3 regions of the Streptomyces sp. JLSY215 genome follow, and region 3 is predicted to be linked to each of the others. Evidence: predicted binding sites of a transcription regulator. Region 3 holds the regulator's gene; each other region holds the start of a gene.

Region 1 (7,881 bases), 730 kb from region 3:
GAGGCAATAAACGAACCAACTCTGCCTGAAGCAGAGCTGGCGCGACCGCTCGGCGGCCGCGGTCCTCTGCCACAAGCGCAGCCACTTCTCCGGTGCGGACCACGCGGTATCACTCGGTCCTGCGCGAGAGGACAGCTCTCGGCGCGTTCCGTGACGACCTCGCGGCCACGCGCTACCAGGCAGCAGAAAGGCCCGGCCGTGGCACCCGCGGTCAAGGACTCCCGTCCCGGATACGGACAACTGCTGCGCACCCCTGGTGCATGGACATTCGTACTGCCCGGCTTTCTGGCCCGGCAGCCGTTCGCGATGCTGACGATCGGCATCACCCTGCTCGTCCAGTCCACCACCGGCTCCTTCGGCACCGCCGGCGCGGTCACCGCCGCCACCGGCGTCTCGATGGCGCTGTTCGCCCCCCAGAGCGGCAAGCTCGCCGACCGCTTCGGTCAGCGCGCGGTGCTGCTCCCCGGTGTCGCGGTGCATGTCGCCGGCGTCGCCGCGCTGATCACCCTCGCCCTCGCGCACGCCCCCCTGTGGGCGCTGCTCGCGGTGGCCGTTCCCACCGGCGCCTCGACGCCGCAGGTCGGCCCGATGGTCCGGGCCCGCTGGGCGGCGACGCTCGGCGGCAGCCCGCTGATGCCGACGGCCGCCGCGTTCGAGTCGGTGACCGACGAGTTCACCTTCGTCGTCGGCCCGGTGCTGGCGACCGCCCTGTGCACCGGCATCCACCCGGCCGCCGGCCTGATCACCGAGGCCGTCCTCAGCCTGGCCGGCGGTCTGCTGTTCGCCGCGCAGCGGCGCACCCAGCCGCCCGTCCACCGGGCGCAGGACCTCGGCCGCCCGCGCGTCTCGGCGCTGTCCGTGCCCGGCGTACGCGTCCTGATCGTGGCGTTCCTGGGCATCGGCACCGTCTTCGGCGGTATGCAGGTCTCGCTGACCGCCTTCACCGAGCACATCGGGCACCCGGGCATCAACGGCGTCCTCTACGGGATCTTCGCGGCCGGCAACATGCTCGCGGGTATCGCCTGCGGCGCCATCAGCTGGAAGGTCGGCCCGCGCCGCCGCCTGCTGGTCGCCTACGGTCTGCTGGCCCTGGCCACCACCCCGCTGTGGTCCGTGACCGCGGTGCCGCTGCTGGCCGCCGTCGGCCTGGTGATCGGCCTGTGCATCGCCCCGGCCCTGATCTCCGGCTACACCCTGGTCGAGACGCTGGTGCCGGCCGCCGCCCGTACGGAGGCCTTCACCTGGCTGACCGGTGCGGTGGCACTGGGCCAGGCGGCCGCAGCCTCCTCGGCCGGCCAGCTCACGGACCGCTTCGGCCCGAGCGCCGGCTTCCTGGTGCCGCTGGCCGGTACGGCGCTGGCGCTGACGGTGCTGCTGACGCTGCGCGCGCATCTGCTGCCGCGGTCGTCGACCGTGGTCGCCGGCGGCGCCGCGCACGGCACGGACGCCACGAACGGTACGGACGGTACGGACAGCACGGACGGCACGGACGCTGCGAACCAGCAGGTCGACGCCGTTTCCGAGGGCCGGGAGCGGGCGCTGGCGAACGCCTGACAGGACGCGGGACGCGCGCCCTGCCGAACGTGGAGTCGGTCACCGTACGCCGGTCACAGTGGACTGACGGGCCGGAATACTGCACTATGGATCGTCGTTAGCACTCATCGAGTGAGAGTGCCAGGAGGAAGTCAAGTGCCGACCTACCAGTACCAGTGCACCGCGTGCGGCGAGGGCCTTGAGGCCGTGCAGAAGTTCACCGACGACGCGCTCACCGAGTGCCCCAGCTGCAACGGACGCCTCAAGAAGGTGTTCTCCGCGGTCGGCATCGTCTTCAAGGGCTCCGGGTTCTACCGCAACGACAGCCGCGGCTCGTCGTCCAGCAGCAGCCCGGCGAAGAGCTCCTCCAGCACGAGCGGCTCGTCCTCCTCGGACTCGGCCGGCAGCTCGGACGCCAAGTCGACGACCTCGTCGTCCACGGCCTCCTCCTCGTCCTCGACGGCGTCGTCCTCGACGTCCTCGTCGTCCACGAGCAGCAGCTCCGCCGCCTGACCCACGCTTCCCCCGGACCCCGCCGTCGCCGACGGCGGGGTCCGCGGCTTTTCCGGCCCGGCCCCGCGGCGCGGCGGGCCGCCCCGATAGTGTGACCGGCATGTCTGACGCGGAGATTGGCGTTATCGGCGGCTCGGGGTTCTATTCCTTCCTCGACGACGTGACCGAGATCACAGTGGACACCCCCTACGGGCCGCCCAGCGACTCCCTCTTCCTGGGCGAGGTGGCCGGCCGCCGGGTCGCCTTCCTGCCCCGGCACGGCCGGGGGCACCACCTCGCGCCGCACCGCATCAACTACCGCGCCAACCTGTGGGCGCTGCGCTCGGTCGGCGTGCGCCAGGTCCTCGGGCCGTGTGCCGTCGGCGGCCTGCGCCCCGAGTACGGCCCCGGCACGCTGCTCGTCCCCGACCAGCTCGTCGACCGCACCAAGTCCCGCGCCCAGTCGTATTTCGACGGCGAACCGCTGCCGGGCGGCGCCGTCCCGAACATCGTCCACGTCTCCTTCGCCGACCCCTACTGCCCCACCGGGCGCCGGACCGCGGTGGCGGCGGCCCGCGGCCGCAACTGGGAGCCGGTCGACGGCGGCACCCTCGTCGTCATCGAAGGCCCCCGCTTCTCCACCCGCGCCGAGTCCCGCTGGCACGCCGCGCAGGGCTGGTCGGTGGTCGGCATGACCGGCCACCCCGAGGCCGTACTCGCCCGGGAACTCGGCCTCTGCTACACCTCATTGACCCTGGTCACCGACCTGGACGCGGGCACCGAGACGGGCGACGGTGTCTCCCACGAGGAGGTCCTCAAGGTCTTCGGCCAGAACGTCGGCCGACTGCGCGAGGTCCTTTTCGACGCGGTGGCCGCCCTCCCCGACTCCGCGGCGCGCGACTGTCCCTGCGCCAGTTCCCTCGAGGGCTGGGATCTGGGGATCGAGCTGCCGTAGCGGCGGTGCCGGGCGTCGCGGGGCATCGCGGGCTCGGCGGCGCGGTTTGCCGGGGCCGGCAGGATCTCGGGGAGATCAGGGGCGCCAGGGCCGCCAGGGGCTTCTGCGGGTGAGCGAGTTGTCCACAGGTGCGGGTTCATCCACAGGCCGAAGCGGGCCGTGGGGAATTCCGGCACGGTGGTGATCGCCGGTGACCGCCGGTGACCCGTTCCGCAATCCCGCGACAGGCGGTGACGACGATGCCCCGTCCCTCCCTCGACTCCCCTCCCGACGCCTCCCTCGGCCTTCCCGCCGCCTTACGGCTCCCGCCGGATCCGCTCCCCGACCCGCCGCTCCCGACTCCGCCAACGTGTGAAGTGCCCCACTTCGCACCGGTACGGGCCGGTGGTGGACGACACCGATGGCGGCGGACGACGCGACGGCGCCTGATCGCCGCCGCACTGGCGATGACCGCCGCAGCACTGGCCACGGGCGTCTCGTACGGCGCCGTACGAACGGCTCCGGCGACCGGATGCCCGGCGGCGGCGCTCTCCGGAGGGCGGTAGTCATGCCCCAAGATCGAGTGGCGTCCGCTCCGCTCGCACGCAAAGCTTCTCCGGGTGGGGGTGCCCCCTGCCCTTCAAGGGCTTGGGAGAGGCCGGTCCGCCAGATCCGCACTGACGCTCTGGTCGATCGCCGGTTCGTGTCGGACGACTGGACACCGCCGCCCCGCCCTGCCGTAAGTTGCGGTGCTGATTGTTGCTGCACCATCCGTACCGAGCGTGGAAAGAGGCTGTCAGGTGAGCGAGAACAAGGGCGTCCTGCAGGGATTCAAGGAATTCCTGATGCGCGGAAACGTCATCGAGCTCGCGGTCGCGGTCGTCGTCGGTGCGGCATTCACCAACATCGTCAATGCCGTGGTCAAGGGCGTGATCAACCCGATCATCGGCGCCCTCGGCTCGCAGAACCTCGACAACTACAAGGCCTGCCTGAGCACCAGCTGCCACCCGGACAAGAAGACGGGCGAGTTCACCGACGGGATCTACATCCTGTGGGGCTCGGTGCTCAGCGCCGCGCTGACGTTCCTGATCACCGCCGCGGTCGTCTACTTCCTCATGATCCTTCCGATGAACAAGTGGAAGGCCCGCCAGGACGCGAAGAAGCCGGTCGACGACGCCCCCGCCGACCCGACCGAGATCGAGCTGCTCACCGAGATCCGCGACGCGCTCATCGCGCAGCGCAATGGCTCGCTCCCGATGTCCGGCACGTCGGCCACCGTCATCACGCAGAAGACGCAGCAGTAGCCGGAGCGCGCCCCCGCGACCGGCGCCCGCCGCCTCATCGCCTCGCTCAGAGGTGGTGGGGCGGCTTTTCGTCGAGGAAGCGGGCGAGATCGGCGGCGCTGCCGGAGGCCGTGGGCCGCTCGCCCCAGCCGCGGTCGGTGTCGTCCGAGGACTGCCGGTCCAGCGGATCGTCGAAGATCAGCGCGGCGGGCCGGGCGGCGGGCCGGGCCGTCTCGGGGGTCCCACTCGCGGCGGGCCGGGCGGCGGGCGCCTCGTCGGCCGGTTCGGGTTCGGGGATGGTGCTCACCTCTTCAGGGTACGGGGGCGAGGGCCCGGAGCCTGGTGGGGGCGTGCGTGAGGGGGTGGGCGCCGCGTACGGCGCCGCGTACCGTCGGACCGTCGCCTTGATGCGGTCGCTGCCGTCGCTGCCGTCGCTGCGATGGTTCGATGGGGCAAAGGGGAGGGGAGCACATGCGGATCGGAGAGCTCTCGGAGCGGACCGGCACGCCCCGTCGGCTGTTGCGCTATTACGAGGAGCAGGGCCTGATCGCCGCCGATCGCTCCGCGAACGGCTATCGCGAGTACGACGAGCGCTTCGTGGACCGGGTCATGCAGATCAGAGGGCTGCTCGATGCCGGACTGCCCACAAGGATCATCAAGCAGATCCTGCCCTGCCTGGACAAGCCGCGGATCATCCACTTCGCCGATGCGACATCGGAGATGCTCGCCACACTGGAGCTCGAACGCGACCGTATGACGGAGCGCATAGAGTGCCTGATCCGGAACAGGGACGCGGTGGCCGAGTACCTCGACGTGGTGCGCAGCAAAAGGCGTCCGGTCGACGCCCCGGCCGTTCCCTCGGGCTGAGGCGCGGGGCGGCGGTCCTTCTCGTCGGGCGACCGCAGGCCCAGGTCGACGCGGGTGCGGTTGCCGCCGGGCCCGGCCGGCCCGCGGGTCATGCCTCGTCGAGGACCTCGTGCCACCACCGGTCGCGCCCCGGTGTCCAGGAGACCGGCCGCGCGCACCGGTTCACCACCAGGACGGTACGGCCGCCCTCCACGGCACAGGCCCGCGCCAGCGCATGGTCGAGTACCGCCTTCACCGGCCGTATGGCCCCGTCCCAGAACGCCGCGTCCGCGGTGATCAGCACCCGCGCCCCCGACTCCCGGGTCCGCGCGGCCAGTTCGGGCACGGTGAGCGAGACGGGCAGCGTGGTGCGCAGCGCGTCAAGGCGCCCGCAGGCGAGGGTGGCGATCACCGATTCGGGCACCAGCGGCAGATGCACGGCCACCTTGTCGCCGGCCCGCACACCGAGCCGTGCGAGCGCCGCCGCGGCGCGGTCGGCCTGGTCGAGGAGCATGCCATGCGTCAGCTCCTCCATCCGGCCCGGCTCCCCGGTCCAGGTGAGGGCGATCCGCGACGCCTGCGGCTCGCGTTCTTCCCGGGCGTCATCTGCATGCTCTGTCGTCACACGGCGCAACATGCGATTCAGCATGAAGATGAGCGATCAACGATCGCTGAACGTCCGTTGTACGGGTGTTCGGTACCCGACGGTCCCTGACGCCCCTGCGCCGGCCGTCTCGCACGCCCGTCGCCGCCTTCCTGCGGCCACCCGGCCCTTTCTGCCCGGCCTCGGGCGCCTCCAATCCCCTCGCGCCTCTGAGGTTTCCCCGATTTCTTGCGTGCGTGTACGAGGCCCCCCTTGTCCGGGGCCGGAGCCGGGGCCTTGCCCGGAACCGGCCGATCCGCTCACCCCGCCTTGGCCGCCGCCTCCTTCACCGCCGCCTGGTATCCCCCCACCACATCCCGCACATCCCCGAACCCCCGCTCCTCCAGCAGTGCCGCTGCGATCACCGACCGGTTGCCGCTCTGGCAGTAGAGGACGACCGGCCGGTCGCGGTCGAGGTGGTCGCTCTGGTCGCGGAGGGCGGCCAGGGGGATGTTGCGGGCGCCGGGAAGCGCACCCGCCTCGAATTCGGCCGCATTGCGGACGTCGATCAACTGGTGTTGCTCGGAGGGGAGTTGGTTGGCGGGGACTCGCACGGCAGGGAGCTGGCCCCCGTCGATCCGATGGCTGCGGGTGGCCAGGGCCGGCCGTTGGGCGAGGGCGGCCGCCGGGTCGGGGACATGGCCGAGGACGCGGTCATAGCCGATGCGGGCGAGGCGGAGGCGGGCCTCGTCCTCCGTGCCGGGGTCGGCGAGCAGCACGATGGGAGTGCCGGGCGCCACCACACTGCCGGCGTACTCGGCGAAGCGGGTGTCGAGGCCGGCGTGCAGGGAGCCGGTGAGGTGGGCGTGGGTGTAGGCGGCGAGGGGGCGGCAGTCCAGGAGGGCGGCGCCGTGCTCGTCGCGGGCGGTGCGGGCCTCGTCCAGGGTGAGGGCCGCCAGGGGCGCGGCGTCCAGGAGGGGATGTCCGTCGCGGTTGAGGGCGGCGTCGTGCGCGAAGTAGCCGGGTGTGGCGGGCTGGCTCGCGGTGACCAGCCGGACGAATTCGCTCTCCCGCATGGGCTGCAGGGCGTAATTCAGGCGCCGCTGGTCGCCGATGGTGGAGCTGGTCTCGGTCGAGAGGTTGCGGCCGCAGGCCGAGCCGGCGCCGTGTGCGGGAAAGACCCGGGTCGCGTCCGGGAGTGCCATGAGTTTGGTGTGCAGGGAGCGATGCAGTCGTACGGCCATCTCGTGCGGGGAGTGCCCGGCGGCGGAGAGCAGGTCGGGGCGGCCGACGTCGCCGACGAAGAGGGTGTCGCCGGTCAGGACGCCGAACGGCACGTCGTCGTGCGGGTTTTCATGGATGACCAGGCAGATGGACTCGAGGGTGTGGCCGGGGGTGGCGAGGACGGTGAGGGTGACGCCCTCGTCGTCGGAGGGCCCCAGTGGTATCCGTTCGCCGTCCCGTAACCGCCGGATGGGGAAGCCGGTCGCGGCGGCCTCGCCGAAGGCGATGGTGGCGCCGGTCGCGCGCGCCAGTTCGAGATGGCCGGAGAGGAAGTCGGCGTGAATGTGCGTCTCAATGACGAGTTCGATGCGCAGGCCGACCTCGTCCGCGTCACGCAGGTAGTCGTCGATGTCGCGGCGGGGGTCGACCAGGACGGCGCGTCCGGTGCGCTGGTCGCCGATGAGGTACGACGCCTGGGAGAGGCAGTCGAGGTAGTACTGCGCGAAATGCACGCTGGCCTCCAGGGGGTGTGCCCAAGGCCCGCTCGGGCAGGGTCCGTTGTGCGGATGCACGGATGTACGTACATTAAGCAGCGCGGTGGACGGCAACAAGTCCGCCCCCGGCCACGCACATCCCCGTACGCCCGCCCGCGGAGGACTCCATGACGACCCACCAGCCGGACTCCCCCGACCCCGGCCCGCGCCCGCTGGACCGGAGTTCACCGCTCCCTCTGTGGGCGCAGCTCTCCGCGGATCTGCGGCGGCGGATGGAAGCCGGCGCGTTCACCCGGGAGTTCCCGGCCGAGCACCGGCTCACCGGGGAGTACGAGGTCAGTCGGCACACCGTTCGCGAGGCGCTGCGCACGCTGCGCGCCGACGGCCTGGTGATCGCCGAACGCGGCCGCGCCAGCCGCCTGGACACCCGCCGCATACAGCAGCCGCTCGGCTCGCTCTACAGCCTCTTCCGCGAGCTGGAGGGCCAGGGCG
Region 2 (7,881 bases), 910 kb from region 3:
GGATCAGCGCGCTGGAGAGCCCGACGGCGAGCAGTTTGCCGAACGGGTCGCGGGAGCTGAACGCCACCCGCAGCCCACGCTGCGCCAGGAGGACGTACAGCAGGAGCACGGCCATCACCCCGGCCAGGCCCAGCTCCTCGCCGACGGTGGTCAGGATGAAGTCGCTGTTGCCGGCGAAGCCGATCAGCTCGGGATGGCCCTGCCCCAGCCCGGTACCGCCGATCCCGCCGCTGCCGAAGCTGAAGAGCGCCTCGGCGAGCTGCCGGGACATGCCCTCGGCCTCGCCCTGCTTGGTGTACGCCCGCATGGGGTCCAGCCAGGCGGTGACCCGGCCGTGGACATGCGGCTCCAGGGAGCCGACGACCGCCGCGCCGATGACGGCCATCAGTAGGCCGAACGCCACCCAACTGGTGCGCTGGGTGGCCATGTAGAGCATGATCACAAAGACGCCGAAGAAGATCAGCGAGGTGCCGAGGTCGCGTTCGAAGACCAGCACCAGCAGGCTGATCGCCCAGATCGTGAAGATCGGCCCGAGCTGGCGCGCCACGGGCAGCTGCACCCCGAGGAAGCGCCGTCCGGTCAGCGCCAGCGCATCGCGCTTGACGGTCAGGTAACCCGCGAAGAACACCGCGATCATGACCTTGACGAATTCGCCGGGCTGAACGGACAGCGGACCCAGCAGAATCCAGCGCTTGGCCCCGAACTGGTCGGCGCCGAAGAAGGCCGGTGCCATCAGCAGCACCAGCGCACCCGCCATCGTCAGATAGATATAGCGCTGCAGCGTGCGGTGATCGCGCAGCGTCAGCAGCACGCCCATGCAGACCGCCACCCCGATCGCCGTCCACAGCAGCTGGCCGTCCGCGGCCTGGCCCATCATCCGCAGCAGCAGGGGGCTGGCCTTGTAGGAGATGTCCAGCCGGTGCAGCAGCACCAGGCCGATGCCCGTCAGCAGCGTCGCCAGCGGCAGGATCAGCGGATCGGCGCGCGGTGCGAAGCGGCGTACCAGCAGATGCGGGACCAGTGCGATGGCGGTGAAGACGGCGCTGAAGACGATCAGGCCGCGGGAGACCCCGCCCTTCATCGACAGCTCGGTGCAGACATAGCCGAAGACGGTGATCCCGACGGTGAGGAGCAGCAGCCACGCCTCGGTCCGGCGGCGGTCGGGGGCCTGGGCGAGGGCGGCGAACGTCATCGTGCGTTCGACGTCGCTCTCCTGCCTCTGCCTCCTCCGGGCCGCGCGGGGAGCGCTGGTCGGTCCGTGCACGCGGGTCCTCCGCCTTGGGGTGTCCCCCCTGGTCTTCAAGACCTTGGGGGAGGGTCGTACGCCGGAAGCCCGGTCGTCGGGGTCGGTCGTCGGTTCGGTCGTTGGTTCGGGAGTCGGTTCGGTGGTCGGTTCGGTGGTCGGGAAGGGAGACGAGGAAGCGGTGAGTGTGGTTGCGGCCGATGCGGGAGGTGTGTCCGAATTCAGCTGCCCGGTGGCCGCCGCCGAACCCGCACGGGCGACAGGCCGCGCCTCGATTGGCACTCCGCTTGACCGAGTGCTAACCGCGTCATAGTGTCAGCGTTGGCACTCTCCACCGGGGAGTGCCAAGTATGCGCGACGGGCAGGTCCGGCACCCGCGACGACGGATCCACCTGGTCGCCACCTCAGACAGTTAACCCCGTGAGATCTCCGAAGGGGGAGGTCGGATCGTGACGACCACCAGCTCCAAGGTTGCCATCAAGCCGCTCGAGGACCGCATTGTGGTCCAGCCGCTCGACGCCGAGCAGACCACGGCTTCGGGCCTGGTCATTCCGGACACTGCCAAGGAGAAGCCCCAGGAGGGCGCTGTCCTGGCCGTGGGTCCCGGCCGTTTCGAGAACGGCGAGCGCCTGCCGCTCGACGTCAAGGTCGGCGATGTCGTGCTCTACAGCAAGTACGGCGGCACCGAGGTGAAGTACAGCGGCGACGAGTACCTCGTCCTCTCGGCTCGCGACGTGCTCGCGATCATCGAGAAGTAAGTCACCCACGTTTTGCCTTGATCTGCGCCCCTGGTTCCCGCGTCTAAACAACCCGGGGCAGGGGCGCAGTTTCGTATGAGCGATATGAGCGACAGCGGTCACGGCGGCGAGGCCGAAGATCGCAACGAGAGGACTTGAAGCAACTCATGGCGAAGATCCTGAAGTTCGACGAGGACGCCCGTCGCGCCCTTGAGCGCGGCGTCAACAAGCTTGCCGACACGGTCAAGGTGACGATCGGCCCCAAGGGCCGCAACGTCGTCATCGACAAGAAGTTCGGCGCCCCGACCATCACCAACGACGGTGTCACCATCGCGCGTGAGGTCGAGGTCGAGGACCCGTACGAGAACCTGGGCGCCCAGCTCGTCAAGGAGGTGGCGACCAAGACCAACGACATCGCGGGTGACGGCACCACCACCGCCACCGTGCTGGCCCAGGCGCTGGTCCGCGAGGGTCTGCGCAACGTCGCCGCGGGTGCCTCCCCGGCCGCCCTGAAGAAGGGCATCGACGCGGCGGTCAAGGCCGTCTCCGACGAGCTGCTGGCCACCGCCCGCCCGATCGACGACAAGTCCGACATCGCCGCCGTGGCCGGCCTGTCCGCGCAGGACAAGCAGGTCGGCGAGCTGATCGCCGAGGCGATGGACAAGGTCGGCAAGGACGGTGTGATCACCGTCGAGGAGTCCAACACCTTCGGTCTGGAGCTGGACTTCACCGAGGGCATGGCCTTCGACAAGGGCTACCTCTCGCCGTACATGGTCACCGACCAGGAGCGGATGGAGGCCGTCCTCGACGACCCGTACATCCTCATCCACCAGGGCAAGATCGCCTCGATCCAGGACCTGCTGCCGCTGCTGGAGAAGGTCATCCAGGCCGGTGCCTCCAAGCCGCTGCTGATCATCGCCGAGGATGTCGAGGGCGAGGCGCTCTCCACCCTCGTCGTCAACAAGATCCGTGGCACCTTCAACGCCGTGGCCGTCAAGGCCCCCGGCTTCGGTGACCGCCGCAAGGCGATGCTCGGCGACATGGCCACCCTCACCGGTGCCACCGTCATCGCCGAGGAGGTCGGCCTCAAGCTCGACCAGGCCGGTCTGGACGTGCTGGGCACCGCCCGCCGCGTGACCGTGACCAAGGACGACACCACCATCGTCGACGGCGGCGGCAACAGCGCCGACGTCGAGGGCCGCGTCGCCCAGATCAAGGCCGAGATCGAGACCACCGACTCGGACTGGGACCGCGAGAAGCTCCAGGAGCGCCTCGCCAAGCTCGCCGGTGGCGTCTGCGTCATCCGCGTGGGTGCGGCCACCGAGGTCGAGCTCAAGGAGAAGAAGCACCGTCTGGAGGACGCCATCTCCGCGACCCGCGCCGCGGTCGAGGAGGGCATCGTCTCCGGTGGTGGCTCTGCGCTGGTCCACGCCGTCAAGGTGCTCGAGGGCAACCTCGGCAAGGAGGGCGACGAGGCCACCGGTGTCGCCGTCGTCCGTCGCGCCGCCGTCGAGCCGCTGCGCTGGATCGCCGAGAACGCGGGCCTCGAGGGCTACGTGATCACCGCCAAGGTCGCCGAGCAGGACAAGGGCCAGGGCTTCAACGCCGCCACCGGCGAGTACGGCGACCTGGTCAAGGCCGGCGTCATCGACCCGGTCAAGGTCACCCGCTCCGCCCTGGAGAACGCCGCCTCCATCGCTTCGCTGCTGCTGACGACCGAGACCCTGGTCGTCGAGAAGCCGGCGGAGGAGGAGGCCGAGGCCGGTCACGGTCACGGCCACGGCCACTCGCACTGACCTGTGCAGTAGTCCGGTACGGCTTCGAGGCCCGGTCCCCGCTCATGCGGGGGCCGGGCCTCGGCGTTGGGGCCATGATGCCGTGCGGCTTTCGGGGGCGCCGCCGGGCCTCCTTGGATACGCTTCCCTTCATGTCCATGCCGATCAGCCGCTCTCCGGCGCCCGACGCCACGGTCATCCACACCGGCCGCCGAAATCTCCTGAGGGGCAGCCGCGTCTGCGCCCTCGCCCTCGTGATCGGCCTGCTCGGCCCCCTCGCCGCCCTCGTGAAAGACCACCGCGGACACGGCCTCGTTGCGGATGAACTGGCCGGAGGAATCGTCTGGTTGCTGATCTGCGGCGGCCTCGCCACTCTCCTCTTCCTCGCCCTCTGGAAGGGCCGCCACGCCGAGGTGGCCGTCGACCACACCGGCCTCTGGTACGTCAACGGGCCGGCCCGGAACGTCATCCCTTGGCACACGCTCGCCGGCGTCGGCCTCTACTGGTGCCATGCTGGTGGGCGGCGCTACCGCACCAAGGAGTACTCCCTCGAACTGTGCCCCAACCGGCCCATCGACCGCGACGACCCGGTGCTGTGGCCCCTGGTCCGCGACGAGGAGCCGCTGAGCCCCACGCTCCCCCGCCTGCGCTACCGCCTCGCCCTCAGCAAAGCGACCTATCGCCCGGTGGTGGCTGCCGTCCGGCCGTACGTGCCTCAGCTGTGGCTCGGTGAGTCCGAGCGCGAGCGGGGCTACCGGGGCCTGCCCGATATCAAGGGCCATCGGGAACGCACCGGCGGCCGGACCCGCTGAGCCGGTCCGGCGGGGCCGCGGCAACCCTCGCGGCGACCGGGTGTCTTCCCGCCGACGGCGGCGGACGGGTCAGGCCGAGCGGTCCAGCCCCTCCGGCCGTACGGGATCGCTGAAGGGCAGTCCCCGGGTGTAGCGCTCCAGTTCGTCCAGGGCCAGGTCGGCCAGGCGGTGGAGTTCGCCGCCCAGGGAGCCGGCGATGTGCGGGGTCAGCAGGACGTTGGGGAGGTCGTACAACGGCGAGTCGGGGGGCGGGAGTTCGGGCTCGGTGACGTCGAGGACGGCGTTCAGGCGGCCGGTCAGCAGCTCGGGGAGGAGGGCCGCTTCGTCGACGAGGGAGCCGCGGGCGGTGTTGATCAGGGTGGCGCCGTCGGGCATCAGGGCCAGTTCGCGGGCGCCGAGCATGTGGTGGGTGGCGGGCAGCTGGGGGGCGTGGACGGTGACGACGTCGGCGGCGGCGCAGAGCGTGTCGAGGGGGACGGGGGTGGCGCCCAGGTCGGCGGCCTCGGCGGGGTCGAGGTACGGGTCGTGGAGGAGGACCCGCAGGTCGAAGGGGTGCAGCAGCGCGATCACGCGACGGCCGATGCGGGAGGCGCCGATGATGCCGACGGTGCGGCCGTGGTTGCCGGCGCCGCCGAGTTCGTGCAGCCAGTCGTGCGGGGCGCGCAGCGTGCGGTAGCGGTGGGCGGAATGCAGGACGCGCTTCCCCGCGAACAGGATCGCGGCGAGGGTGTATTCGGCGACCGGCAGCGCGTTGGCGGCGGCGGCCGAGGTGACGGCGAGGCCGCGCTGCCAGCAGGCCTCGGTGATGTGGTGTTTGACGGAGCCGGCGGCGTGGACGACGGCGCGCAGGCGGGGGGCGGCCGCCAGGACCCGGTCGGTGAGCGGCGGGGCGCCCCAGCAGGTGAGGAGCACCTCGGCGCGGGCGAGGGCGGCGGCGACCTGCGGCGTGGGGTCGGCCAGGTCGTGTGCGACGAGCCCGGGATCGGTGCGGGCGAGGGACGCGAGGCGGGTGTGGTGGCGGGCGGTGAGCAGCCGGTCGGCGATGCCGGGGCCCATGGACAGCAGCAGTTCGGGCCGTTGGGGTGGGCTGGACGGCATTTCCGCAGGTCCGGGGGGATTGTCAGCGGTGGGGTGCATAGTGGGGAACGGTCCTCCTTCGCGGTCGCCCGTGTGGTGCCCGTGCGTGGTCCGTGCGTCGCCCGGTGTCGTGCGTTGTCGTCGGTCATCCCCGGCTATCGGACGGTGCCGGCGGTGAGACCGGCCTTCCAGTGCCGCTGGAGGGCGACGAAGGCGACGATCAGGGGGACGACGGCGAGGAGCGAGCCGGTGACGACGAGCGGGTAGTAGGAAGGCTCGGCACGGGTGTTGCTGTTCCATGCGTACAGGCCGAGGCTCAGCGGGAAGAGTCGCTGGTCGGAAAGCATGACCAGGGGGAGGAAGAAGTTGTTCCAGATGGCGGTGAACTGGAAGAGGAAGACGGTCACCAGGCCCGGCATGACCATGCGCAGGCCGATGGACCAGAAGATCCGCAGCTCGCTCGCGCCGTCCATACGGGCCGCCTCGATCGCCTCGCCCGGTATGTAGCCGGCGCTGAAGACCCGGGCCAGATAGACCCCGAAGGGGTGCGCGAGGACGGGGATCAGCACCGCCCAGTAGGTGTTGACCAGGCCGGTCTGCGCGGCGAGCAGATACAGCGGCAGCGCGAGCGCCGTCGTGGGGACGAGCACGCCGAGCAGGACGAGGCCGAACAGCCGCTCCTTGCCGGGGAACGCGTAGGTGTGGAAGGCGTATCCGGCGGCCACGGACACCAGGGCGGAGAGCGCGGCGCCGCCGCCCGCGTAGAGCAGGCTGTTGGCGTACCAGCGGAAGTAGATGCCGTCGTTGAAGGACGCCAGGCGGGAGAGGTTGCCGCCGAGGTCGAAGCCGTCGAAGGAGAGCGCGTCGCCGGCCAGCAGGCCGCCGGCGTCCTTGGTGGCGGCGGTGAGCAGCCAGACGAGGGGGAAGAGCATGTAGAGGGCGGCGAGGACGAGGGCGCCGTTGACGGCCGCCCGGGAGAGCCAGCGGCCGCGGGGCGGCCGGGCGGCGGCGCGGACGATGCCGCGGGGGATCCGGCGGGCCGGTGCACGGTCCGTGGGGGCAGGGGCGGCCGCCGCGGTACGGGCCGTCGGGGTGGGGGCCATTACGCGGTCCTGCCCTTCTGCCGGGTGCCGGGTGCGCGGCGCGCGAAGCGGGTGACGGCGAAGGACAGCGCCGCCGCGGCGAGCGCGAGGAGCACGGAGGCGGCGGCCGCCAGCCCGTAGTCGTTGCGGGTGAAGGCCGCGGCGTAGGCGTACATGTTCGGGGTCCAGGAGGAGTTCAGCGCGGACGCGGAGGCCTGGTTGACGATCAGCGGTTCGGTGAAGAGCTGGAGCGAGCCGATCATGGTGAAGAGCGCGACCATGACGACCGAGGACCGGATCAGCGGGATCTTGATGCCGGTCGCGATGCGCCAGGCGCCCGCGCCGTCCACGGTCGCGGCCTCGATCACCGACCGGTCGATGGCCTGGAGGGCGGCGTAGAAGATCACCATGTTGTAGCCGAGCCACTCCCACAGCGCGATATTGACGACGCCGGGCAGCGCGCCGGAGGGGGAGAGGAAGGCGAAATCCAGGCCGCCGGAGCGCAACGCTCCCACCACCGGGCTGAGTTGCGGGGTGTAGAGGTAAACCCAGACGAGCGCGGCGATGATGCCGGGCACGGCGTGCGGCAGGAAGAGCGCGAGCTGGAAGAAGCGCCGGGCCCGCGCCAGCGCCGAGTCCAGCAGCAGCGCCAGCGCCAGGCCGCCCGCCAGCAGCAGCGGGATGTAGCACGCGCAGTAGCCGGCCAGGACGAGGAAGCCGGCACGGAAGGCGTGGTCGCCCAGCGCGGAGAGGTAGTTACCCAGGCCGGTGAAGACCGTCTGCGTACCGCCGAAGCCGAGCCCGGACTGCCGCTCGGTGAAGAGGCTGAGCCAGAGCGCGTAGCCGATGGGCAGCACCATCGCGACGGTGAACAGCGCGAAGAACGGCGTCAGCAGGACGGAGACGGCGCGGGCCTTGGCGCTCACCGGCCGGCGACCTTCAGACCGCGCCTGTGCAGCTCCCGCACGGTCGCGTCCCGGGCGGCCCGTACGGCGTCGGCGAGGGTGCCGTTGCCGTCGGCGGCCTTGCCGAACGCGTCCTTGAGGGTGGCGTTGGTGGCGCCGCCGGTCGGGCCCCAGACCCAGTGCTGCCCGATCGAGGCGGCGGCGTCGTCGAAGAGCCGGTAGACGTCCTGACCGCCGTAGAAGCCGGTGT
Region 3 (7,881 bases):
TGCTTGCCCGCCTCGCGGGCCGTGGCGCGCCATTTGGCCAGGGATTTGGCGGCCCGCTCGCCCTTCCACTGGGTGACGCAACGCGCCGCCGGCCAGGGGACGATGACGTCGACGCCGGTCTCGGTCATCGTCTCGACGGCCAGTTCGCCGCGGTCGCCCTTGGGCAGCGCCTGGACGACGGTGAGGGTGGGCGTCGGCCGGGCCTCGGTGTGGATGTCGCCGACCTCGACGGTGAGGCGGTCCTTGCCCTCGACGGCGGCGACCGCGCCGTAGGCGCCGGTTCCGTGACCGTCCGTCAGCACGATCTCCTCGCCCACCCGCAGCCGCCGCACCGACACCGCGTGCCGGCCCTCCGGTCCCTCCAGGGTCAGCGTCCCGCCGGCCCGTACGTCCGCGAGCGAATCGACGAGAAACACCGGGGCCGTCATGCGGTGCCGTCCCCGGCCGGAAGGGCCAACGCGGCGCGGGCCGCGAGCAGTTCCGCCGCAAGGGTCTCGACGAGCCGCGCCGCGGGCAGCTCCCGGGCCAGCCGGTGCCCCTGCCCCGCCCAGAGGTTGAGCCCCTGTGCATCGCCCGCCTTGGCGGCGGCCTTGCGCACGGTGGACGTGAGGTAGTGGACCGCGGGGTAGGCGGCCGGAGCGTAGGGGCCGTGCTCGCGAAGGAAGCGGTTCACCAGCCCGCGGGCCGGCCGCCCGGAGAACGCCCGGGTCAACTCCGTATGCGTGAACAGGGGGTTGGTCAGCGCCTGCTTGTGCAGCGGGTTGGCGCCCGACTCGGGTGTGGCGAGGAATGCGGTACCCAGCTGGGCCATGGTCGCCCCGGCGGCCAGCACCGCCGCGATCTGCGCCCCGCGCATCAGCCCGCCGGCGGCGATCACCGGGATCTGCACGGCCTCACGGACCTGGCCGAGCAGAGCCAGCAGCCCCAGCCCCGCGCCGGTGCCGTCCAGGTAGGGATCGTCGCGGTGGGTGCCCTGGTGCCCGCCCGCCTCGATGCCCTGGACACACACCGCGTCCGCGCCCGACCACTGCGCGGCCTGCGCCTCGGCGGCCGTGGTGGCCGTGACGACGGTGTACGTACCGACCTTGGCGAAGGAGTCGAGGACGGCCCGCGAGGGGCAGCCGAAGGTGAACGACACCAACGGCACCGGGTCCTCCCGCAGGATCGCGAGCTTGGCCTCATAGCCGTCGTCGCTGGGTCCGTCGGTGTCGCCGAGTTCGGTCTCGTACCAGGCGGCCTCGCCGGCGAGCTGCTCGCGGTAGACGTCGACGGCGGCGGGGTCGGCCAGAGAGGGCTGCGGCATGAAGAGATTGACGCCGAAGGGCCGGTCGGTCAGCGACCGCAGCTGTTTGATCTCCTGGTACATGCCGTCGGCGGTTTTGTATCCGGCAGCGAGAAAGCCGAGACCTCCGGCGCCGCAGACGGCGGCGGCCAGCTCGGGTCCGGAACCGCCTCCCGCCATCGGAGCCTGCACGATCGGGTAACGGCAGAGATCGGTCAGTGCGGTGGGCATGAGCACATCGTGTCACGGCGCCGCGCCGAGCCTCCAATCAGGGGCTCGGCGCGGGTGGGTGCACCTAAGGGGTGGTCAAACGCATCCCGTAGGGGACGCGGGCGCCCCCTGTGGGCCACAACGCGGTGGGGCCCAGGGGGTATTCCGCCTTACCGCCCGTTGAACGCATCCTTCAGCCGCGAGAAGAGCCCCTGCTGCCCCGGCTGACCGCGCCCACCGGGGGACAACCCCCGAACCCCCGGCCGACTCGCCTACCGCCCGTTGAACGCATCCTTCAGGCGCGAGAAGAGCCCCTGCTGCCCCGGCTGGAACTGGCCCGTCGGGCGCTCCTCGCCGCGGAGCTTGGCCAGCCGGCGCACCAGCTCCTCCTGCTCGGGGTCGAGCTTGGTGGGCGTCTGCACCTCGACATGGACGATCAGGTCGCCGCGGCCGCCGCCGCGCAGATGGGTCACACCGCGCTGGTGCAGCGGGATCGACTGGCCGGACTGGGTACCGGGCCGGACATCGATCTCCTCCACCCCGTCGAGCGTCTCCAGCGGGCATTTCGTGCCCAGTGCCGCCGCTGTCATGGGGATGGTGACCGTGCAGTGGAGATCGTCGCCGCGCCGCTGGAAGACCGGGTGCGCCAGCTCATGGATCTCGACGTAGAGGTCGCCGGCCGGGCCGCCACCGGGGCCGACCTCGCCCTCGCCCGCGAGCTGGATCCGCGTGCCGTTGTCGACACCGGCGGGGATCTTGACCGTCAGCGTCCGCCGCGACCGGATCCGGCCGTCGCCCGCGCACTCGGGGCACGGCGTCGGCACGACCGTACCGAAGCCCTGGCACTGCGGGCACGGCCGCGAGGTCATGACCTGGCCGAGGAAGGACCGGGTGACCTGCGAGACCTCACCGCGGCCGCGGCACATGTCACAGGTCTGCGCGGAGGTGCCGGGCGCCGCGCCCTCGCCGGTGCACGTCGTACAGACGATGGCGGTGTCGACCTGGATGTCCTTGGTCGTACCGAAGGCCGCTTCGTTCAGCTCGATGTCGAGCCGGATCATGGCGTCCTGGCCGCGGCGGGTGCGCGAGCGCGGGCCGCGCTGCGAGGCCGTGCCGAAGAAGGCGTCCATGATGTCGGAGAAGTTGCCGAAGCCGGCGCCGAAGCCGCCCGCGCCACCGCCGCCGCCCGACTGCGAGAGCGGGTCGCCGCCGAGGTCGTAGACCTGCTTCTTCTGCGGGTCCGACAAGACCTCGTAAGCGGCGTTGATCTCCTTGAACCGCTCCTGGGTCTTCGGGTCCGGGTTCACGTCCGGGTGCAGCTCGCGCGCCAGCCGACGGAAGGCCTTCTTGATCTGGTCCTGCGAGGCATCGCGACTGACGCCGAGAACCGAGTAGTAATCCGTGGCCACTTTTACGACTCCGCGAGGATTTGTCCGACGTAACGTGCCACTGCGCGTACCGCTCCCATCGTTCCGGGGTAGTCCATGCGGGTCGGTCCGACCACGCCGAGTTTGGCGACTGCCTCGTCGCCCGAACCGTAACCGACCGCGACGACCGATGTGGACGTCAGGCCTTCGTGGGCATTCTCATGCCCGATACGTACGGTCATGCCCGAGTCCTTGGCCTCCCCGAGCAGCTTGAGCAGCACCACATGCTCCTCAAGGGCCTCCAGGACCGGGCGGATGGTCAGGGGAAAGTCGTGCCCGAAGCGCGTGAGATTGGCGGTTCCGCCGATCATCAGCCGCTCTTCGGTCTCCTCCACCAGAGTTTCCAGCAACACCGACAGCACTGTCGAGACCGTGCCGCGGTCGTCCTGCTCGAAGGACTCCGGGAGATCCTGCACCAACTGCGGCACATCCGCGAACCGGCGCCCCACCACCCGGCTGTTGAGCCGCGCCCGCAGATCCGCGAGCGACGCCTCGCCGAACGGCGCCTGGCAGTCGATCAGCCGCTGCTCGACCCGTCCGGTGTCCGTGATCAGTACGAGCATGAGGCGGGCCGGGGCCAGCGCCAGCAGCTCGACATGGCGGACCGTGGACCGGGTCAGGGACGGGTACTGCACGACCGCCACCTGGCGGGTCAGCTGCGCCAGCAGCCGGACCGTACGGCCGACGACGTCGTCGAGGTCGACGGCGCCGTCGAGGAAATTCTGGATGGCCCGCCGCTCCGGGGAGGACAGCGGCTTGACGCCCGCCAGCTTGTCGACGAAGAGACGGTAGCCCTTGTCGGTGGGGATCCGGCCGGCGCTGGTGTGCGGCTGGGCGATGAAGCCCTCGTCCTCCAGCGCCGCCATGTCGTTGCGGACGGTGGCCGGGGAGACGCCCAGCTGATGGCGTTCGGTGAGCGCCTTGGAGCCGACCGGCTCCTCCGTCCCGACATAGTCCTGGACGATGGCGCGCAGCACTTCGAGCCTGCGTTCACTGAGCATCCTGCGCACCTCCAGTCCAGCCGTGTGGCCGTCTCGTCACTCCTGGCACTCGCACGGGCCGAGTGCCAGACCCGGAAGCCAGTGTACGGCCGGGTAGCACAGCTGCGGCAAGAGCGACCGCAATGATCAGCTGCCAAAGCGCCGCCCGATGACCGTGATCGGCCGTTGTGGCCGGTCCGTGAGGCGTTCCGTCGGGCAACGCTATCGCGATGGAGCTAGCGTCTCGGTATGCGCACTGCTTGGGAAGAGGCCGGGTGGGAACGGCTCGGTGAAGGCGTTGCCCGCCGCCGGATGCCGGGTTGGGACGAAACGATCGGCGTGATCGCCGGATCGGCCGGGGTGATGATCGTCGATACCGGCGCGTCCCTCCGCGACGGCGCCGATCTGCGCCGGGCGATCCGCGGTGTGCTGGGCCGGGAAGTGACGCATATCGCGCTCACCCACCCGCATTTCGATCACGTCATGGGCACCGCCGCCTTCGCGGGCGTCGAGGTGTTCGGCGCGGCCGGGATGGCCGATCTGCTCCGGCGCGACCGGGACGAGCTGCGGCGGGACGCGGTACGGCACGGCGTCGACCCGGAGGCGGCCGCGGAGGCCGCGGATCTGCTGGTCAGCCCGCATCACCACGTCCACGGCGAACTGACCGTCGACCTCGGCGACCGGCAGGTGCTGCTCGCCAATGTCGGCCCCGGCCACACCGCCCACGACCTGGCCGTCCTCGTACCGGGCCGGGGCGGCACCCCCGAGATCGTCTTCTGCGGCGATCTGGTCGAGGAGTCGGGCGAACCGAGCGCCGGCCTCGACTCGCTGCCCCAGCAGTGGCCGGCGGCCCTGGACCGGCTGCTGGCCCTGGGCGGCGAGGACGCGGTGTACGTACCGGGGCACGGGGCGGTCGTGGACGCCCGCTTCGTGCACGCCCAGCGGGACGCCCTGGCCATCCGCTTCGGCGTCGACCCGCTCTCCTGACAGCACTTCTTGCCCGCCCCTCACGAGAACGGGACCCTTACGCCGCCATGCGCGGCAAGCGGTACGGCCCGGACCTCACCCCGCCCTGACCGCATCCCCCGGGGACAACCCCCGGACCCCCGGCCGACCCCCACACCACACCACCCCGCAGAGAACAGGCCCACCCCGATGCACAGCAGGCGCTACAGCCCCGACCTCACCCCGCCCTGGAAGAAGCAGCGGCCCGCTCCCGAGGTACCGGCCGAGCCCGACCTCGTCGTCGAGGAGGTCACCACCGGCTTCTGCGGTGCCGTGATCCGCTGCGAGAAGACCGCCGAGGGCCCGGTCGTCACCCTTGAGGACCGCTTCGGAAAGCACCGGGTCTTCCCGATGACGCCGCGCGGCTTCCTTCTGGAGGGCCGCGTCGTCACCCTCGTACGGCCCCAGGGCCGCCCGGCGCCGGCCGGTCCGGCCCGTACCGCGTCCGGCTCACTCGCCGTGCCCGGCGCCCCCGCCCGGGTGGCGCGCGCCGGGCGCATTTATGTGGAGGGGCGGCACGACGCGGAGCTGGTCGAGCGGGTGTGGGGGGACGATCTGCGCATCGAGGGCGTGGTCGTGGAGTACCTGGAGGGGATCGACGACCTGCCGGCGATCGTGCGGGGCTTCGCGCCGGGGCCGGATGCGCGGCTGGGGGTGCTGGTGGATCACCTGGTGCCGGGCTCGAAGGAGTCGCGGATCGCGGCCTCCGTGACGGACGCGAACGTGCTGGTCGTCGGCCATCCGTACATCGATGTGTGGGAGGCGGTGAAGCCGGCGTCGGTGGGGATCGCGGGGTGGCCCGCCGTCCCTCATGGCCAGGACTGGAAGACGGGGGTGTGCCGGGGGCTGGGCTGGCCGGAGAACACGGGGGCGGCGTGGCAGCGGATCCTGGGCTGCGTGCGGTCGTACAAGGACCTGGAGCCGGCGTTGCTGGGGCGGGTGGAGGAGCTGATCGACTTCGTCACCGCCTGCCCGTGACCGGCGACGGCGGGGGAAAACCGGCCGTGTCCAACGCGAGGCCGAGGCCGTCCAGCGGCACGGGGTGGCCGAACCTGCTGGTCCGGCACACCGCGTAGTCGGCCTCCTCATCGCTGCCGACGGGCTCGGTGAGGAGGACGCAGTGGGCCTCGAAGGGATCGATGATCAGGTACGCGGGCACCTTCCCGGCCGCATAGACCTCACGCTTGACCCGGTAGGTCCGGTCGGCGCGGGCCTTGGGGGCGACCTCGACGAGGAGTGCGGCCGCCGTGGGCGGGAGCCGTGATGCCGCGTCGGTACCGCGCTCCAGGACCACCAAGTCCGGTGCGGCACTGGCTGCTTGGTGCGGGATCTCGACGTACCGGGCGCGACGACACCGCTGACGCGGGCTCGGGATCTGGTCCCGCACGGCGCCGATCACCAGGTCACGGACCGGATACCGGTCGGCCGCCAGGGTGATCTCCCCCCAGAGGAGCTCGGCCCGGACACCGCGCGGAACCTCCAGGCTCCGGAAGTACGCGGCCATACGGCGCTCACCCACGCCCGACAGGACGATCTCCCCGCGGAGGAGCTCCGCCTTGATGCCCTCCGGAACCGCCAGGCCATGGAAGATCTCCGCCCTCAGGCGCTCGTCCACCGCCGTCATCCGGGTGCCCTCCGCGTCCGCCCACGCACACCGCGCCACTCGGCGGCAGCCTACGAGCGGCCCCCGTCGGGCGCGGCGGCCGTTCGCTCCGGTTCACCCCTGCGAGCGATCAGTCCACCAGATCCCGCACCACCGCGTCGGCCAACAACCGCCCCCGGAGCGTCAGCACGGCCCGGCCGTCCGTGTACGGGCCCTCTTCCAGCAGCCCGTCGGCCAGTGCCCGCTCCGCGGCCTTCGCCCCCGCCGGGGCGAGGAGGGACAGCGGGCAGCCGTCCGCCAGCCGCAGCTCCAGCAGGATGCGCTCCACCCGCCGGTCCTCGTCCGGCAGGATCTCGCGGCCCGCGCCCGGGGAGCGGCCCTCGGCCAGGGCCTGGGCGTAGGCGCCGGGGTGCTTGACGTTCCACCAGCGGACGCCGCCGACGTGGCTGTGCGCTCCGGGGCCCGCGCCCCACCAGTCGGCGCCGGTCCAGTACAGCTCGTTGTGGCGGCAGCGGGCGGCCTCGGTGGTGGCCCAGTTGGAGACCTCGTACCAGGAGAAGCCCGCGGCCGACAGCCGCTCCTCGGCGATCAGATAGCGGTCGGCGTGGACGTCGTCGTCGGTCATCGGGACCTCGCCGCGGCGGATCCGGCGGGCGAGCTGGGTGCCCTCCTCGACGATCAGGGCGTACGCGGAGACGTGGTCGGGGCCGGCGCCGACGGCGGCGTCGAGGGAGGCCCGCCAGTCGTCGTCGGTCTCGCCCGGGGTGCCGTAGATCAGATCGAGGTTGACGTGGTCGAAGCCGGCCGCGCGGGCCTCGGCGACGCAGGCCTCGGGGCGGCCGGGGGTGTGGGTGCGGTCGAGGATCTTCAGGACGTGCTGCCGCGCGCTCTGCATGCCGAAGGAGACGCGGTTGTAGCCGCCCTCGCGGAGTTCGGTGAGGTAGCGGGGGTCGACGGATTCCGGGTTGGCCTCGGTGGTGATCTCGGCGCCCGGGGCGAGGCCGAATTCGTCGCGGATGGCCGCCAGCATGCGGCCGAGGTCGGCGGCGGGCAGCAGGGTCGGCGTGCCGCCGCCGACGAAGACCGTCTCGACGGGGCGGGGGTCGTCACCCAGGGCCTTGCGGGCCAGCCGGATCTCCTCGACGACGTGGTCGGCGTAGTTGTCCCGGGAGGCCAGGGCGCCGCCGGAGCCGCGCAGCTCGCTCGCGGTGTAGGTGTTGAAGTCGCAGTAGCCGCAGCGGGTGGCGCAGTACGGCACGTGCAGATAGAAGCCGAGGGGCCGCTCGGCCGCCCCTGTCAGCGCATGGCGGGGCAGCGCCCCGTCCTCGGGCATCGGCTCACCATCAGGCAGTGCGGAAGGCATGAGGTCCATTG

What was found. Region 3 encodes HrcA, which represses chaperone genes, less so after heat shock. Its sites were predicted from a motif close to TTNGCACTCNGNNNNNCNGAGTGCNAA; they were not measured.
Region 1: AC5677_RS16050 (FmdB family zinc ribbon protein) is a predicted target of HrcA. The motif match lies at 1,652-1,678, and genes of this name have one in related genera.
Region 2: groES (co-chaperone GroES) is a predicted target of HrcA. The motif match lies at 1,519-1,545, and genes of this name have one in related genera.

What each region holds. Positions count from the first base shown of each region.
Region 1 is NZ_CM185022.1:3,616,157-3,624,037, forward strand. It holds gene AC5677_RS16045 (MFS transporter) at 199-1,554, shown strand; gene AC5677_RS16050 (FmdB family zinc ribbon protein) at 1,690-2,046, shown strand; gene AC5677_RS16055 (S-methyl-5'-thioadenosine phosphorylase) at 2,147-2,980, shown strand; gene mscL (large conductance mechanosensitive channel protein MscL) at 3,760-4,263, shown strand; gene AC5677_RS16065 (hypothetical protein) at 4,310-4,549, opposite strand; gene AC5677_RS16070 (MerR family transcriptional regulator) at 4,714-5,109, shown strand; gene AC5677_RS16075 (AMP-binding protein) at 5,198-5,713, opposite strand; gene AC5677_RS16080 (rhodanese-like domain-containing protein) at 5,992-7,407, opposite strand; gene AC5677_RS16085 (GntR family transcriptional regulator) at 7,557-7,881, shown strand, end outside.
Region 2 is NZ_CM185022.1:3,798,074-3,805,954, reverse strand. It holds gene AC5677_RS16860 (FtsW/RodA/SpoVE family cell cycle protein) at 1-1,192, opposite strand, end outside; gene groES (co-chaperone GroES) at 1,693-2,001, shown strand; gene groL (chaperonin GroEL) at 2,148-3,776, shown strand; gene AC5677_RS16845 (hypothetical protein) at 3,908-4,567, shown strand; gene AC5677_RS16840 (hydroxyacid dehydrogenase) at 4,637-5,665, opposite strand; gene AC5677_RS16835 (carbohydrate ABC transporter permease) at 5,800-6,747, opposite strand; gene AC5677_RS16830 (carbohydrate ABC transporter permease) at 6,747-7,652, opposite strand; gene AC5677_RS16825 (ABC transporter substrate-binding protein) at 7,649-7,881, opposite strand, start outside.
Region 3 is NZ_CM185022.1:2,884,999-2,892,879, forward strand. It holds gene AC5677_RS12970 (16S rRNA (uracil(1498)-N(3))-methyltransferase) at 1-428, opposite strand, end outside; gene AC5677_RS12975 (nitronate monooxygenase) at 425-1,513, opposite strand; gene dnaJ (molecular chaperone DnaJ) at 1,765-2,901, opposite strand; gene hrcA (heat-inducible transcriptional repressor HrcA) at 2,904-3,920, opposite strand; gene AC5677_RS12990 (MBL fold metallo-hydrolase) at 4,149-4,886, shown strand; gene AC5677_RS12995 (DUF3097 domain-containing protein) at 5,055-5,882, shown strand; gene AC5677_RS13000 (Uma2 family endonuclease) at 5,866-6,567, opposite strand; gene hemW (radical SAM family heme chaperone HemW) at 6,638-7,870, opposite strand.